3 regions of the Janthinobacterium lyxosi genome follow, and region 3 is predicted to be linked to each of the others. Evidence: predicted binding sites of a transcription regulator. Region 3 holds the regulator's gene; each other region holds the start of a gene.
The links. Region 3 encodes LexA, which represses DNA repair genes until DNA is damaged. Its sites were predicted from a motif close to ACTGTATNNNNATACAGT; they were not measured.
Positions count from the first base shown of each region.

Region 1: recA (recombinase RecA) is a predicted target of LexA. The motif match lies at 1,865-1,882, and genes of this name have one in related genera.
Region 2: ACQ4WP_RS12580 (DNA topoisomerase IV subunit B) is a predicted target of LexA. The motif match lies at 2,280-2,297, and genes of this name have one in related genera.

Region 1 is NZ_JBNYXM010000009.1:9,608-13,794, forward strand. It holds gene recX (recombination regulator RecX) at 1-440, opposite strand, end outside; gene recA (recombinase RecA) at 668-1,774, opposite strand; gene ACQ4WP_RS11205 (response regulator) at 2,024-2,758, shown strand; gene ACQ4WP_RS11210 (sensor histidine kinase) at 2,755-4,187, shown strand, end outside.
Region 2 is NZ_JBNYXM010000010.1:49,868-54,054, reverse strand. It holds gene ACQ4WP_RS12585 (molecular chaperone HscC) at 1-203, opposite strand, end outside; gene ACQ4WP_RS12580 (DNA topoisomerase IV subunit B) at 203-2,200, opposite strand; gene kdpF (K(+)-transporting ATPase subunit F) at 2,664-2,753, shown strand; gene kdpA (potassium-transporting ATPase subunit KdpA) at 2,753-4,187, shown strand, end outside.
Region 3 is NZ_JBNYXM010000003.1:96,899-101,085, forward strand. It holds gene ACQ4WP_RS03780 (replicative DNA helicase) at 1-223, opposite strand, end outside; gene rplI (50S ribosomal protein L9) at 369-824, opposite strand; gene rpsR (30S ribosomal protein S18) at 852-1,142, opposite strand; gene priB (primosomal replication protein N) at 1,158-1,466, opposite strand; gene rpsF (30S ribosomal protein S6) at 1,487-1,876, opposite strand; gene lexA (transcriptional repressor LexA) at 2,152-2,799, shown strand; gene ACQ4WP_RS03810 (cystathionine gamma-synthase family protein) at 2,864-4,105, opposite strand; gene purF (amidophosphoribosyltransferase) at 4,146-4,187, opposite strand, start outside.

The sequences.
Region 1 (4,187 bases), on a different contig from region 3:
TCCAGGCCTTTCAAGGCCACCTGCACAGCGCGCTGCGAAAAGCCGCGCTGCATCAGGAAGCGCACCTGCTTGTTGCGCTGTTCGGCATCCTGCGCCACCTGGCCGAACTTGCGACGCCACACTTCGCAGGCGCGCGCGGTCTCGCCTTCGGCCAGGCCCGCCTTGATTTCCTGCAACGCCTCGCCGGCGATGCCATGGCTTTGCAATTCCGCCATGATGCGGCTATTGCCGAAACGGGCCGAGCGGCGATGGATCAGCGATTCGGAAAAACGCTCCTGCGACAGCCAGTTGGCCTGCTCCAGGCTGTCAAGCAAGGCTTCCACATCATCGTCCTCCTGCGCATGCCGCTGCAGCTTGCGCCGCAATTCCATGCGGCTGTGTTCGCGCATCGACAGAAAGCGTAGCGCCCTGCCCTTCAGGCTTAGTTGTACCGCTGCCATCATTCCACCCTATCGTCCATCACATCAACACAAGCGATATACCGTCAAACGCCGGCCAGACACCGCTCAAAAACACCGTCAAAAGCACAAATGCCGCCTGGCGCACGGGCGCGAGGCGGCATTCATTGTAGATCTTTTGCGCGGCAAGCCACGGAGCAAGCGCCCCGCAACCCGCCACAGGCAAGGCCAGCCGAAACTGGCCGTGCCGCAACAGCTGACTAGCCTGCTTACTCGGCGAGCTTGGCTTCCACAGCCTTGGCAGCCTTGTCGGCGGCTTTATCCGCTTTTTCCGGCTTTTCAGCAGCCAGCGGCGGCAGTTCGCGCACGCCCAGCGAAGCGCGGACCTTGTTTTCGATTTCGCGGGCCAGCGCCGGACGCTCTTGCAGGAAGGCGCGGGCGTTGTCCTTGCCCTGGCCGATGCGTTCGCCGTTGTAGCTGTACCACGAACCGGATTTTTCCACGATCTTGGCATCCGAGCCCAGATCCAGGATTTCGCCTTCGCGCGAGGTGCCGGCGCCGTACAGGATGTCGAAGTGCGCTTCCTTGAATGGTGGCGCGATCTTGTTCTTGACGACCTTGACTTTGGTTTCGTTGCCGATCACTTCATCGCCGGACTTGATCGAGCCGGTGCGGCGGATATCCAGGCGCACGGAAGCGTAGAATTTCAGCGCATTGCCGCCCGTGGTGGTTTCCGGGCTGCCGAACATCACGCCGATCTTCATGCGGATCTGGTTGATGAAGATGACCAAGGTATTCGTGCGGTTGATGGAACCGGTCAGCTTGCGCAGGGCTTGCGACATCAGGCGCGCTTGCAAGCCTGGCAGGGAATCGCCCATGTCGCCTTCGATCTCGGCGCGTGGCGTCAGTGCCGCCACGGAGTCGATGACGACCAGGTCGACGCTGCCCGAACGCACGAGGGCGTCGCAGATTTCCAGCGCCTGCTCACCCGTATCCGGTTGCGAGATCAGCAATTCGTGCAGGTTCACGCCCAGCTTTTGCGCGTAACCGACGTCCAGCGCGTGCTCGGCATCGATAAAGGCGCAAGTACCGCCCAGCTTTTGCATTTCAGCAATGGTTTGCAGGGTCAGGGTGGTTTTACCCGACGATTCCGGACCGTAGATTTCCACCACGCGGCCGCGTGGCAAGCCGCCCACGCCCAGCGCGATATCGAGGCCGAGCGAACCGGTCGACACGACTTGCACTTCTTCGATCACCGCGCTGGCATCCATGCGCATGACCGAACCTTTGCCAAACTGCTTCTCGATCTGCGCCAGTGCGGCGGCGAGCGCCTTGGCTTTTTCCGATGCGGGTACTACAGCTTTTTTATCGTCCATATGTTCTTTCAGCCGTTCTACAGTTGCAGATCCATTTGAATCCTGCAGCCTGCGATAGCGCCAGTGGGTTAAATTCTTTACACAGACAGTACTGTATAAAAAAACAGTGATCAATGCAAGCGGAACGTGGATTTGTTTTGAAACAGATCAATACAACCCTGGTTTTTCACAAAAACTATCCACCTTGCGGAAAATGAAACACAATACAGACTTCAGATGTCCTGATGTTGCAAGCATAGGAAGTGCACCATGCGTATTTTACTTGCCGAAGATGACAGCGTGCTGGCCGATGGCCTGACCCGCTCGCTGCGCCAGTCCGGTTATGCGATCGACTACGTCCAGACCGGCCAGGAGGCCGACACGGCCCTGTCCACCCAGGAATTCGACCTGCTGATCCTCGACCTGGGCCTGCCGAAGATGTCCGGCCTGGAGGTGCTGCGCCGCCTGCGCGCGCGCGCCTCGCTGCTGCCGGTGCTGATCCTGACGGCCGCCGATTCCATCGAACAACGCGTGAATGGCCTCGACCTGGGTGCCGATGATTATATGGCCAAGCCGTTCGCCCTGTCGGAACTGGAGGCAAGAGTGCGCGCCCTGACGCGCCGCGGCGCCGGCGGCGGCGCCACCGTCATCAAGCACGGCCCCCTCAGCTACGACCAGGTGGGGCGCAGCGCCTACATCAACGATCAGATGCTCGACCTGTCGGCACGCGAACTGGGCTTGCTGGAAATCTTGCTGGGCCGCACCGGCCGTCTCGTCTCGAAAGAACAGTTGGTCGACCACCTGTGCGAATGGGGCGAAGAAGTGTCGAACAACGCCATCGAAGTGTATGTGCACCGTTTGCGCAAGAAGATCGAGGTGGGCGGCGTGCGCATCGCCACCGTGCGCGGCCTCGGCTATTGCCTGGAAAAATACTCGGAAGCGGCGCGCCTGAACGCCGAAGCGGGCGAGTCGGCGAGCCCGGCCAGCGGACCCACCAGCAAGTGAAGGCGCGCGAGGCGCCAGCGGACGAGGCGGACGACGACGACTGGTTCGAGCCGCCCACCACGGAGCAGGATGACACCATCGAGCATTCGCTGTTTGGCGAAATCCTCGACTGGATGCTGGCGCCCTTGCTGCTGCTGTGGCCGATGAGCATCGCCATCACCTATCTGGTGGCCAAGGGCATCGCCAATCAGCCGTTCGACCATGCGCTGGAAGACAGCGTAACGGTGCTGACGCAACAGGTCAAGCAAGCCGACGGCGCGATGCTGCGCCGCGTGCAGGACAAGAACAGCAGTAACAAGGGCCGCGACTTCCTGCGCGGCGACGATGTCGACACCCTGTATTACCTGGTGGTGGGCGGGCACGGCGAATACCTCGACGGCGACCGCGACTTGCCACCGCCGCAAGACCCCGACAAATACCGCAGCGGCATGGTGCTGTTTCGCAACGACACCATCCACGGCACGCCCGTGCGCGTCGCGTTCAGCTATCTCGACATGCCGTCCAGCACCGACGACGAACCGCGCCGCACGCTGGTGCAAGTGGCCGAGACGCTGGAAAAGCGCGCCCAGCTGGCCAATGAAATCATCAAGGGCGTGATCTTGCCGCAGTTCATCATCCTGCCCGTGATCCTGGCCCTGGTCTGGTTTGCCCTGGCGCGCGGCCTGTCGCCGCTGGCGCAATTGCAGGAGCGCATACGCGCGCGGCCGCCCGACGACCTCTCCCCCATCGAATCGGGCCAGGTGCCCGAGGAAATCACGCCACTGGTCGGTTCGCTCAACGAGATGCTCGCGCGGCTATCTCTGTCGATCGACATGCAGAAACGCTTCATCGCCGATGCCGCGCACCAGATGAAAACGCCGCTGGCCGGCATGCGCATGCAATCCGAGCTGGCCCTGCGCCAGACCGACCACGACGAGATTCACCGCTCGCTGCTGCAACTGGCGAAAAGTTCGGAGGCGGCCACGCGCCTGGTGAACCAGCTGCTGGCCCTGGCGCGCGCGGAAAACCAGCCGCAGGCGGGCACGGCGTTCGAACCGATCGAGCTGAGCGAACTGGCGCGCGGCGTGGTGCAGGACTGGGTGCAAGCCTCGTTTGCCCAGCATATCGACCTGGGCTTCGAACAGCCAGCGTATTCGATCATGATTTCCGGCAATGCCATGATGCTGCGTGAACTGCTGAGTAATCTGATCGACAATGCCCTGCGCTACACGCCGGCTGGCGGCAGCGTCACGGTGCGCGTGCGCAGCACCCTGGAGCTGGCCATCCTGGAAGTGGAAGATACGGGCCCCGGCATACCGCCGGCCGAGCGGGCGCACGTGTTCGAACGCTTTTACCGCATTCTCGGCAGCAATGTCGATGGCAGCGGACTGGGCCTGGCCATCGTGCGCGAGATTGCCCAGCAGCATGGTGCCGAAGTCGATATTGTTAA
Region 2 (4,187 bases), on a different contig from region 3:
TTGAAGACGGCGGCTGTCAGCTGCGGGTGCGTCTGCAGGCGCTCGCGCGCGGCGCGGCCCACCAGCACGCTGCCGTCGTCGTCGATGCTGACGCACGATGGCGTCAGGTGTTCGCCCAGCGCGTTCGGGATGATGCAAGCCTTGCCGTCGCGCCAGATGGCGACCAGGCTGTTGGTGGTGCCCAGGTCGATACCGATGATCATCAGATATCTGCCTCCGCTTCATTGCCGTGTTCCTCGATCCAGGCGCGGCGTCCTGCCGCTTCGCCCTTGCCCATCAACATGTTGAAGCGGGCGGAGGAAGTCATGTGGTCGATTTCGCCCAGGGTCACGGGCAGCAAACGGCGCGTGTCCGGGTTCATCGTCGTTTCCCACAGCTGTTCGGCGTTCATCTCGCCCAGGCCCTTGAAGCGGGAGATCGACCAGGCGCCCTGTTTCACGCCTTCCTTGCGCAGCTTGTCCTCGATGGCGACCAGTTCGCCGTCGTCGAGCGCATAGATTTTCTGCATCGGCTTCTTGCCGCGCGCCGGCGCGTCCACGCGGTACAGTGGCGGACGGGCGATGCAGATGTGTCCCTTGTTGATCAGGGCCGGGAAATGCTTGAAGAACAGTGTCAGCAGCAGTACCTGGATGTGCGAGCCGTCCACGTCAGCATCCGACAGGATGCAGATCTTGCCGTAGCGCAGGCCGGACAGGTCGGGCGAGTCGCCCACGCTGTGCGGATCGACGCCGATGGCCACGGCAATATCGTGGATCTCGTTATTGGCAAACAGGCGGTCGCGGTCCGTCTCCCACGAGTTCAGGACCTTGCCGCGCAGGGGCAGGATGGCCTGGAATTCCTTGTCGCGGCCCATCTTGGCCGAACCGCCCGCCGAGTCACCCTCGACGAGGAACAGTTCATTGCGCGTGATGTCCGACGATTCGCAGTCGGTCAGCTTGCCCGGCAAAACGGCGACGCCCGAGGATTTTTTCTTTTCCACTTTTTGCAGCGAGCGCTGGCGCGACTGCGCCTGCTTGATCACGAGATCGGCCAGCTTCTTGCCGTAATCGACGTGCTGGTTCAGCCACAGTTCCAGCGGCGGCTTGGTGAAGGTCGAGACCAGGCGCACGGCGTCGCGCGAATTGAGGCGTTCCTTGATCTGGCCCTGGAATTGCGGGTCAAGCACCTTGGCCGACAGCACGAACGAGGCGCGCGCAAAGACGTCTTCCGGCAGCAGTTTCACGCCTTTCGGCAGCAGCGAGTGCATCTCGACGAAGTTTTTCACGGCGCCGAACAGGCCGTCGCGCAAGCCCGATTCGTGCGTGCCGCCATTCGAGGTGGGAATCAGGTTGACATACGATTCGCGCACGATGGCGCCTTCTTCCGTCCACGCCACCACCCAGGCCGCGCCTTCGCCTTCGGCAAAGCCTTCCGAGTCAGGCCCCGCGTATTGCGCGCCTTCGAACAGGGGAATCAGGGTTTCGCCATTCGATACCTGCGCCAGCGATTCGGTCAGGTAGCCACGCAAGCCTTCCGCGTACTGCCAGGTTTGCGTATCGCCCGTCTTGGCGTTGGTCAGCGTGACGGTCACGCCGGGCAGCAGCACGGCTTTCGAGCGCAGCAGGCGCTGCAGCTCGGTTTGCGAGATATTCGGCGAATCAAAATACTTCGCATCGGGCCAGGCGGTGACGCGCGTGCCCGACTTCTTGCCGTCGCGCGGGGCGGGGCGGGAACTCAAGGGCTCGATCACGTCGCCATTCGCAAACACCATGTGATGCAGGCCGTTGCCGTCGCTTTCCTTGCGCCAGACGGTGATTTCCAGGCGCGTCGACAGCGCATTGGTGACGGACACGCCGACACCGTGCAAGCCACCCGAGAACGCGTAGGCGCCGCCCGAACCCTTGTCGAACTTGCCGCCCGCGTGCAGCCGTGTAAACACGATTTCCACCGTCGGCACGCCTTCTTCCGGGTGCAGGCCGACGGGAATGCCGCGACCGTTGTCTTCGACGGTGATGCTGCCATCCGTGTTTTGCGTCACGGCGATATGCGTGCAATGACCGCCCAGCGCCTCGTCGGAGGCATTGTCGATCACTTCCTGAATGATGTGCAGCGGATTTTCAGTGCGGGTGTACATCCCCGGGCGCTGCTTGACGGGTTCCAGTCCTTTCAGGACACGGATGGATGATTCGCTGTAGTCGGATGCTGGTTTTTTAGTGGCCATACGTGTTCAAGCTAAGTAAAGACAGTGGTTGGAACGCCAGGCCATGGCACTGCAGGGCGCAATGACAACGGCGGCGATAACTGTATAAATATACAGTATATCCCGTCCAGCGTCACTGGGAGAGGGCAGTGCGGCAGGCATGGCGTCCTTGTGCGGACGCTCGCGCATTCTATCTTGTCCAGCGAGCAATAGCGCTACTCCAGGGCAACAACAGTGCGCTGCGCGCGTGGTTTTGCGCCAATTGTGGAGCATTTTATGCGGCAAAGTCCCTGTTTTTACATCTTGTTTACAGTCGCCTCCCCAGTCTTTACAAATTTTTTAGACCCTTTTGGCTAATCTGCTCACTATCAAAACAAACCTGAATGAGGGTGGGAATGGATATCGTGTATCTCGGCTTGATTGCCGTTTTTTTCGTCCTGGCGGCCGGCTTTGCCGTCGCCTGCGACAAATTAGGGAGCGTCAAATGAACGCGTTTTATGTGCTGGGCGCCGTGGTCTCGGCTGGCCTGCTCGTCTACCTGCTGGTGGCGCTGCTGAAGGCGGAGGAACTGTGATGACGACGCAATCATTAATGTTGCTGGTGGCCTTCCTGGCCGTACTGCTGGCCGCCGGCTATCCGCTGGGCCTGTATATGGCCAAGGTGGCGGGCGACGCCCCCGTGCGCGGCCTGGGCTGGCTGCAAAAGCTGGAAAACCTGCTGTACCGCTGGTCCGGCCTTCCTGCCGACAAGGCCATGGGCTGGAAAAGCTACGCCATCGCCCTGATCGTCTTCAATACCGTGGGCGCCGTCTTCGTGTACGGCCTGCAGCGCCTGCAGGGCTTCTTGCCCCTCAATCCACAGGGTTTGGGCGCCGTCAGCCCCGATTCCTCGTTCAATACCACCGTCAGCTTCGTCGCCAATACCAACTGGCAGGGCTACGGCGGCGAACAGACCATGAGCTACCTGACCCAGATGCTGGGCATGGCATGCCAGAACTTCTTTTCGGCGGCCACTGGCATCGCCGTGATCTTCGCGCTGGTGCGCGGTTTCGCCTCGCGCTCGGGCAAATCGATCGGCAACTTCTGGGTCGACCTGGTGCGCTCCACGCTGTACATCCTGCTGCCGCTGGCGCTGGCCCTGTCGGTCGCCTTCATGGGCGAAGGCATGATCCAGAATTTTTCCGCCTACAAGGAAGTGACGCTGATCGACCAGGTGGCGTATGAAACGCCGAAAATGACGGCCGATGGCCAGCCCGTGCTGGACGCCGCCGGTAAACCCGTAATGGAAGCGCAAGTGGCGACGACGCAGACGATCGCCATGGGTCCCGTCGCTTCGCAGGAATCGATCAAGCTGCTGGGAACGAATGGCGGCGGCTTTTTCAATGCCAATTCCTCGCACCCATATGAAAATCCCACGGTGCTGTCGAACTTCCTGCAGATGCTGGCCATTTTCATCATTCCCGCCGGCTTGTGCTTCACCTTTGGCCGCATGGTGGGCGACCTGCGCCAGGGCTGGGCCGTGCTGGCCGCGATGTCCCTGATCTTTGTCGTCATGACGGCTGGCGTGATGAGCGCCGAGCAGCAAGCCAATCCGAATCTGCAGGCACTGGGCGTGGATCAGCAGGCCAGCAGCCTGCAATCTGGGGGCAATATGGAAGGCAAGGAAACGCGCTTCGGCATCAGCTCCTCGACCCTGTTCGCGGCGGTGACGACGGCGGCATCCTGCGGCGCCGTCAATTCCATGCACGATTCCTACATGCCCCTGGGTGGCATGGTGCCGCTGCTGCTGATGCAGTTCGGCGAAGTGGTTTTCGGCGGCGTGGGCACGGGCCTGTACGGCATGCTGATGTTCGCCATCCTGGCCGTCTTCATCGCCGGCCTGATGATAGGCCGCACGCCTGAATACCTGGGCAAGAAAATCCAGGCCTATGAAATGAAGATGGTGTCGCTGGCCATCCTGGTCACGCCAGCCTTGGTATTGACGGGCACGGCGATCGCCGTGATGGTCG
Region 3 (4,187 bases):
CAGTAATGACATCGGCTGGCCTGGAGCCGTTAATCATCTTGACGATTTGCTCGAAGATGATGCGATGGTCATAGCGATAGAAATCCTCCGCATGCATGAAGTCGGCGATGCGGTCATATGCTGCATTGTCGCGCAGCAGACCACCGATAACGGATTGTTCTGCTTCGATCGAATGCGGCGGAATACGGAGGGAATCTAGTTGCGGATCAGAGGGGGCGTTCATGGCGCGAATTATACCCGCTTCGGCGTGCTGGCAAAAATAAAGGGCTGAAATTGAGCGAAAAAAAGGCCACAAAAAAGCCGGGCGAACCCGGCTTTTCATCATGCTTGACAGTACGGTAGCGCTTGCGGGCCAGGCCCGCAGACGATTACGCGTTCGCGTCTGGAACGACAGCGATAACAACTTCCACGACCACGTCGGTGTGCAGAGCAACCGAAACGTTGTGCTCGCCAACGATCTTCAGCGGGCCGGTAGGCATGCGGATTTGTGCTTTTTCAACAGCAAAACCTTGCTTGGTCAGCGCTTCAGCGATGTCGAAGTTGGTAACGGAACCGAACAGACGGCCATCGACGCCAGCTTTTTGAGCAACTTGAACGGTCAGGCCGCTCAGTTTTTCGCCCTGGGCTTGCGATGCGGCCAGTTTGGCGGCAGCAGCTTTTTCCAGTTCGGCGCGCTTGACTTCGAATTCAGCCACAGCGGTTGCCGTAGCACGACGTGCCAGGCGTTGCGGGATCAGGAAGTTACGTGCGTAACCGTCTTTGACTTTGACGACTTCGCCGAGGTTGCCGACGTTAACAACTTTTTCTAACAGAATGATTTGCATAGTTCTTCTCCAGGAATATCTGACCGATTAAGCGTGGTGCAGATCGGTGTATGGCAGCAGCGCGAGGAAGCGAGCGCGCTTGATTGCGGTGTCGACTTGGCGCTGGTAGTGCGCTTTGGTACCGGTCAGGCGTGCTGGCATGATCTTGCCGTTTTCTTGGACGAAGTCTTTCAGCGTGTCGACGTCTTTGTAGTCGACTTGCTCAACGTGAGCTGCGGTGAAGCGGCAGAACTTCTTGCGTTTGAACAACGGATTTTGCTGTTTGCGTTTTTCTTTAAGCTTGAGCTTATTTTTGTCGAACTTTTTACCGAATGCCATGTCAGGCTCCTGTATCTAAAATGCGCTAGTCAAAGTGACTGCACTAAAATCAATGATGTGAAACACCAAACTCTTGCTGTTGCGGCTCTTCCTGGCCAGGAAACCCGTGAACTGATAGACCCCGCCCAAGCTTGCCTGGCTGAACCGGCCTGATATTTCACCAGCGGCTAGCGCGGCAACATCAAACTCGGTCAAACGGGCAATCCCTGCTTCCATCTGCTGCGAACTGTGTTGCAGTACTGCATTCACAATCGGCAGCCCTGCCGGGGTATAGCGCAATATTTCGCGCTCGGCAATGATGGCGGTTACTTGTAGCTGGTTCAGCGCACGATCCTGGTCAAGAATTAAGCTGCGGCGGCGGCTGGAGCGGCTGCTGGTGCTTCGGTGCGGTGGCTTTTGGCCGCGTCTTCGCGTTGTACCGATTTCATCATCGGCGAAGGAGCTGTTTCAGCTTTCTTCATTTTAACGGTCAGGTGACGCAACACGGCATCATTGAATTTGAATGCTGTTTCCAACTCGACCAGGGTCTCGTTGTCGCATTCGATGTTCAGGCAGATGTAGTGTGCTTTAGGCAGCTTTTGGATCGAGTAAGCCATTTGACGGCGGCCCCAATCTTCCACGCGGTGAACCGAACCGCCGCGGGTGGTTACGCTGGCTTTGTAGCGTTCGATCATCGCGGGCACTTGCTCGCTTTGGTCCGGATGGACGATAAAGACTATTTCATAATGACGCATGCAAACTCCTTCAGGTCGGATTGATAATCGCCCACCCCGGCGTCAAGACGGGTGTGGGAAGGTCAGCCGGAGATTATAACCGCCTTTTGCAAACGTTTCAATCATTCCTTCCACAAGCGCCCGGAAAGCCCGTGCGCCACCATGCTTTCCGCCCGCGGACAAGTATTTCTTGCGAAATTCGCCGAAAACACGGAAATCCCCTTGCATAGTGGGCGATACTGTACAAAAATACAGACTGTTCATATAGACAGCATTTTAGTATGCACCCACCGCTCATGATCAAGCTGACAGCACGACAAGAACAAATCCTGAACCTGATCAAGGACGCGATTGAAAATACGGGCTTCCCTCCGACCCGTGCCGAAATCGCCAATGAATTGGGTTTCAAATCGGCCAATGCGGCCGAAGAGCATTTGCAAGCCCTGGCCCGCAAGGGCGCGATCGAGATTTCGCCCGGCACCTCGCGCGGCATCCGCCTGATCGGTGCGGCGGCAAGTGCAGCCGCCGACACGCTACCGTCGAAGGTGCCGGCAGCACTGCTGATGTCGCTGCCGCTGATCGGCCGCGTGGCTGCCGGCTCGCCCATCCTGGCACAGGAAAACCTGGAAGCGAGCTACAACGTGGACCCGGCCCTGTTTTCGGCCAAGCCCGACTTCCTGCTGAAGGTACGCGGCTGGTCCATGCGCGACGCCGGCATCATGGATGGCGATTTGTTGGCCGTCAAGAAAGTCGATAGCGCCAAGAACGGCCAGATCGTCGTCGCCCGCATCGGCGACGAAGTCACCGTCAAGCGCTACAGGAAAACGGGTTCGGTCATCGAACTGCTGCCGGAAAACCCCGATTTCAAGGTCATTACCGTGTCGCCGGAAGATGAATTCGCCCTGGAAGGCCTGGCCGTCGGACTGATGCGCAGCTGGCATTAAGCATTCAACATACAAAGGGCCGCAACAGCATGACTGTTGCGGCCCTTTTCATTTGCGCGGCTTGTTATGCGTCCAGCGCCTGGCGGAAGTCTTCCAATAAATCAGCTTCGTCCTCGATACCGACGGACACGCGGATCAGCGATTCGGCAATGCCCATGCTGGCGCGGCGCTCGGCACCCATCTCGTAGAAAATCGTGTGGGCGACGGGAATGACCAGGGTGCGCGTGTCGCCGAGGTTGCTCGCTGGAATGGCAAGATTGAGACGATTGAGGAAATCGAAGCAGTCGATGCCGTCTGTCAGCTCAAAGCTGAACAGGGAACCATAGCTGCGGAACAAGTCGCTCGCCAGCGCATGCTGCGGGTGCGACATCAAGCCCGGGTAATGCACGGCAGCCACGCGCGGGTCGGCGGCCAGCATGGTGGCCAGCGCCAGGGCGTTCGAGCAGGTGCGCTCCATGCGCAAGGCCATGGTTTCCGCGCCGACAGCGATATGGTGCGCCGCTTCCGGTCCCAGCGAGGCGCCAAAGTCGCGCAAGGCCTTGGCGCGGATTTGCGCGATACCCCACTGCGCGGGCGCCGCCTTCTTGTAATTCTCGAAAATGTTCGGGTACTGCTTCCAGTCGAACACGCCCGTGTCCGTCAAGCTGCCACCCAGCGCATTGCCGTGGCCGCCGATGGATTTGGTCAACGCATTGACTACCAGGCCCGCGCCCACCGCTTTCGGGCGGAACAGGTACGGCGTCGTCATGGTGTTGTCGACGATATACAAGATGCCACGTTCCTTGCACAGCGCGCCGATCTTCGCCAGGTCGGCGATCTGCGTGCGCGGATTGGCGATGGTTTCCACGAACACGATGCGCGTGGCCGGCGTGATGGCGGCGGCCACGTTGGCCACATCGGTAGCATCGACAAACGACACGGCGATGCCCTGCCCCGTCACCGTTTGCCACAGGCTGTTGGTATTGCCAAACAGAAAAGCCGACGACACCACATGGTCGCCCGCGCGTAGCAAGGATTGCACTACGGCGCCGATGGCGCCCATGCCGGTGGCGAAGCACAGGGTCGCCACGCCGTCTTCCATCTTGTTGACCTTGTCTTCCAGCGCGGAAACGGTCGGATTGCCCTGGCGGCCATAGCGAAAGCCCGGCTCCTTGCCCTGGAACACGGAAGCGAGCTGGCGCGCATCGCCGTAGCCGAACGCGACGGAGGTATGCACAGGCTTGTGCAGCGAGCCATGTTCGATGCCCTTGCGACGGTCGTTATGCAGGATGGTGGTGGTAAAGCCGTAGTTTTTTTTATCGTTCATGATCGCAGAAAAAAAACCCGGCGCAGGCCGGGCAGGTTACTTATGCTTCCGTTGTCGCCAGGTTCAGGTTCAGCTGGGAACG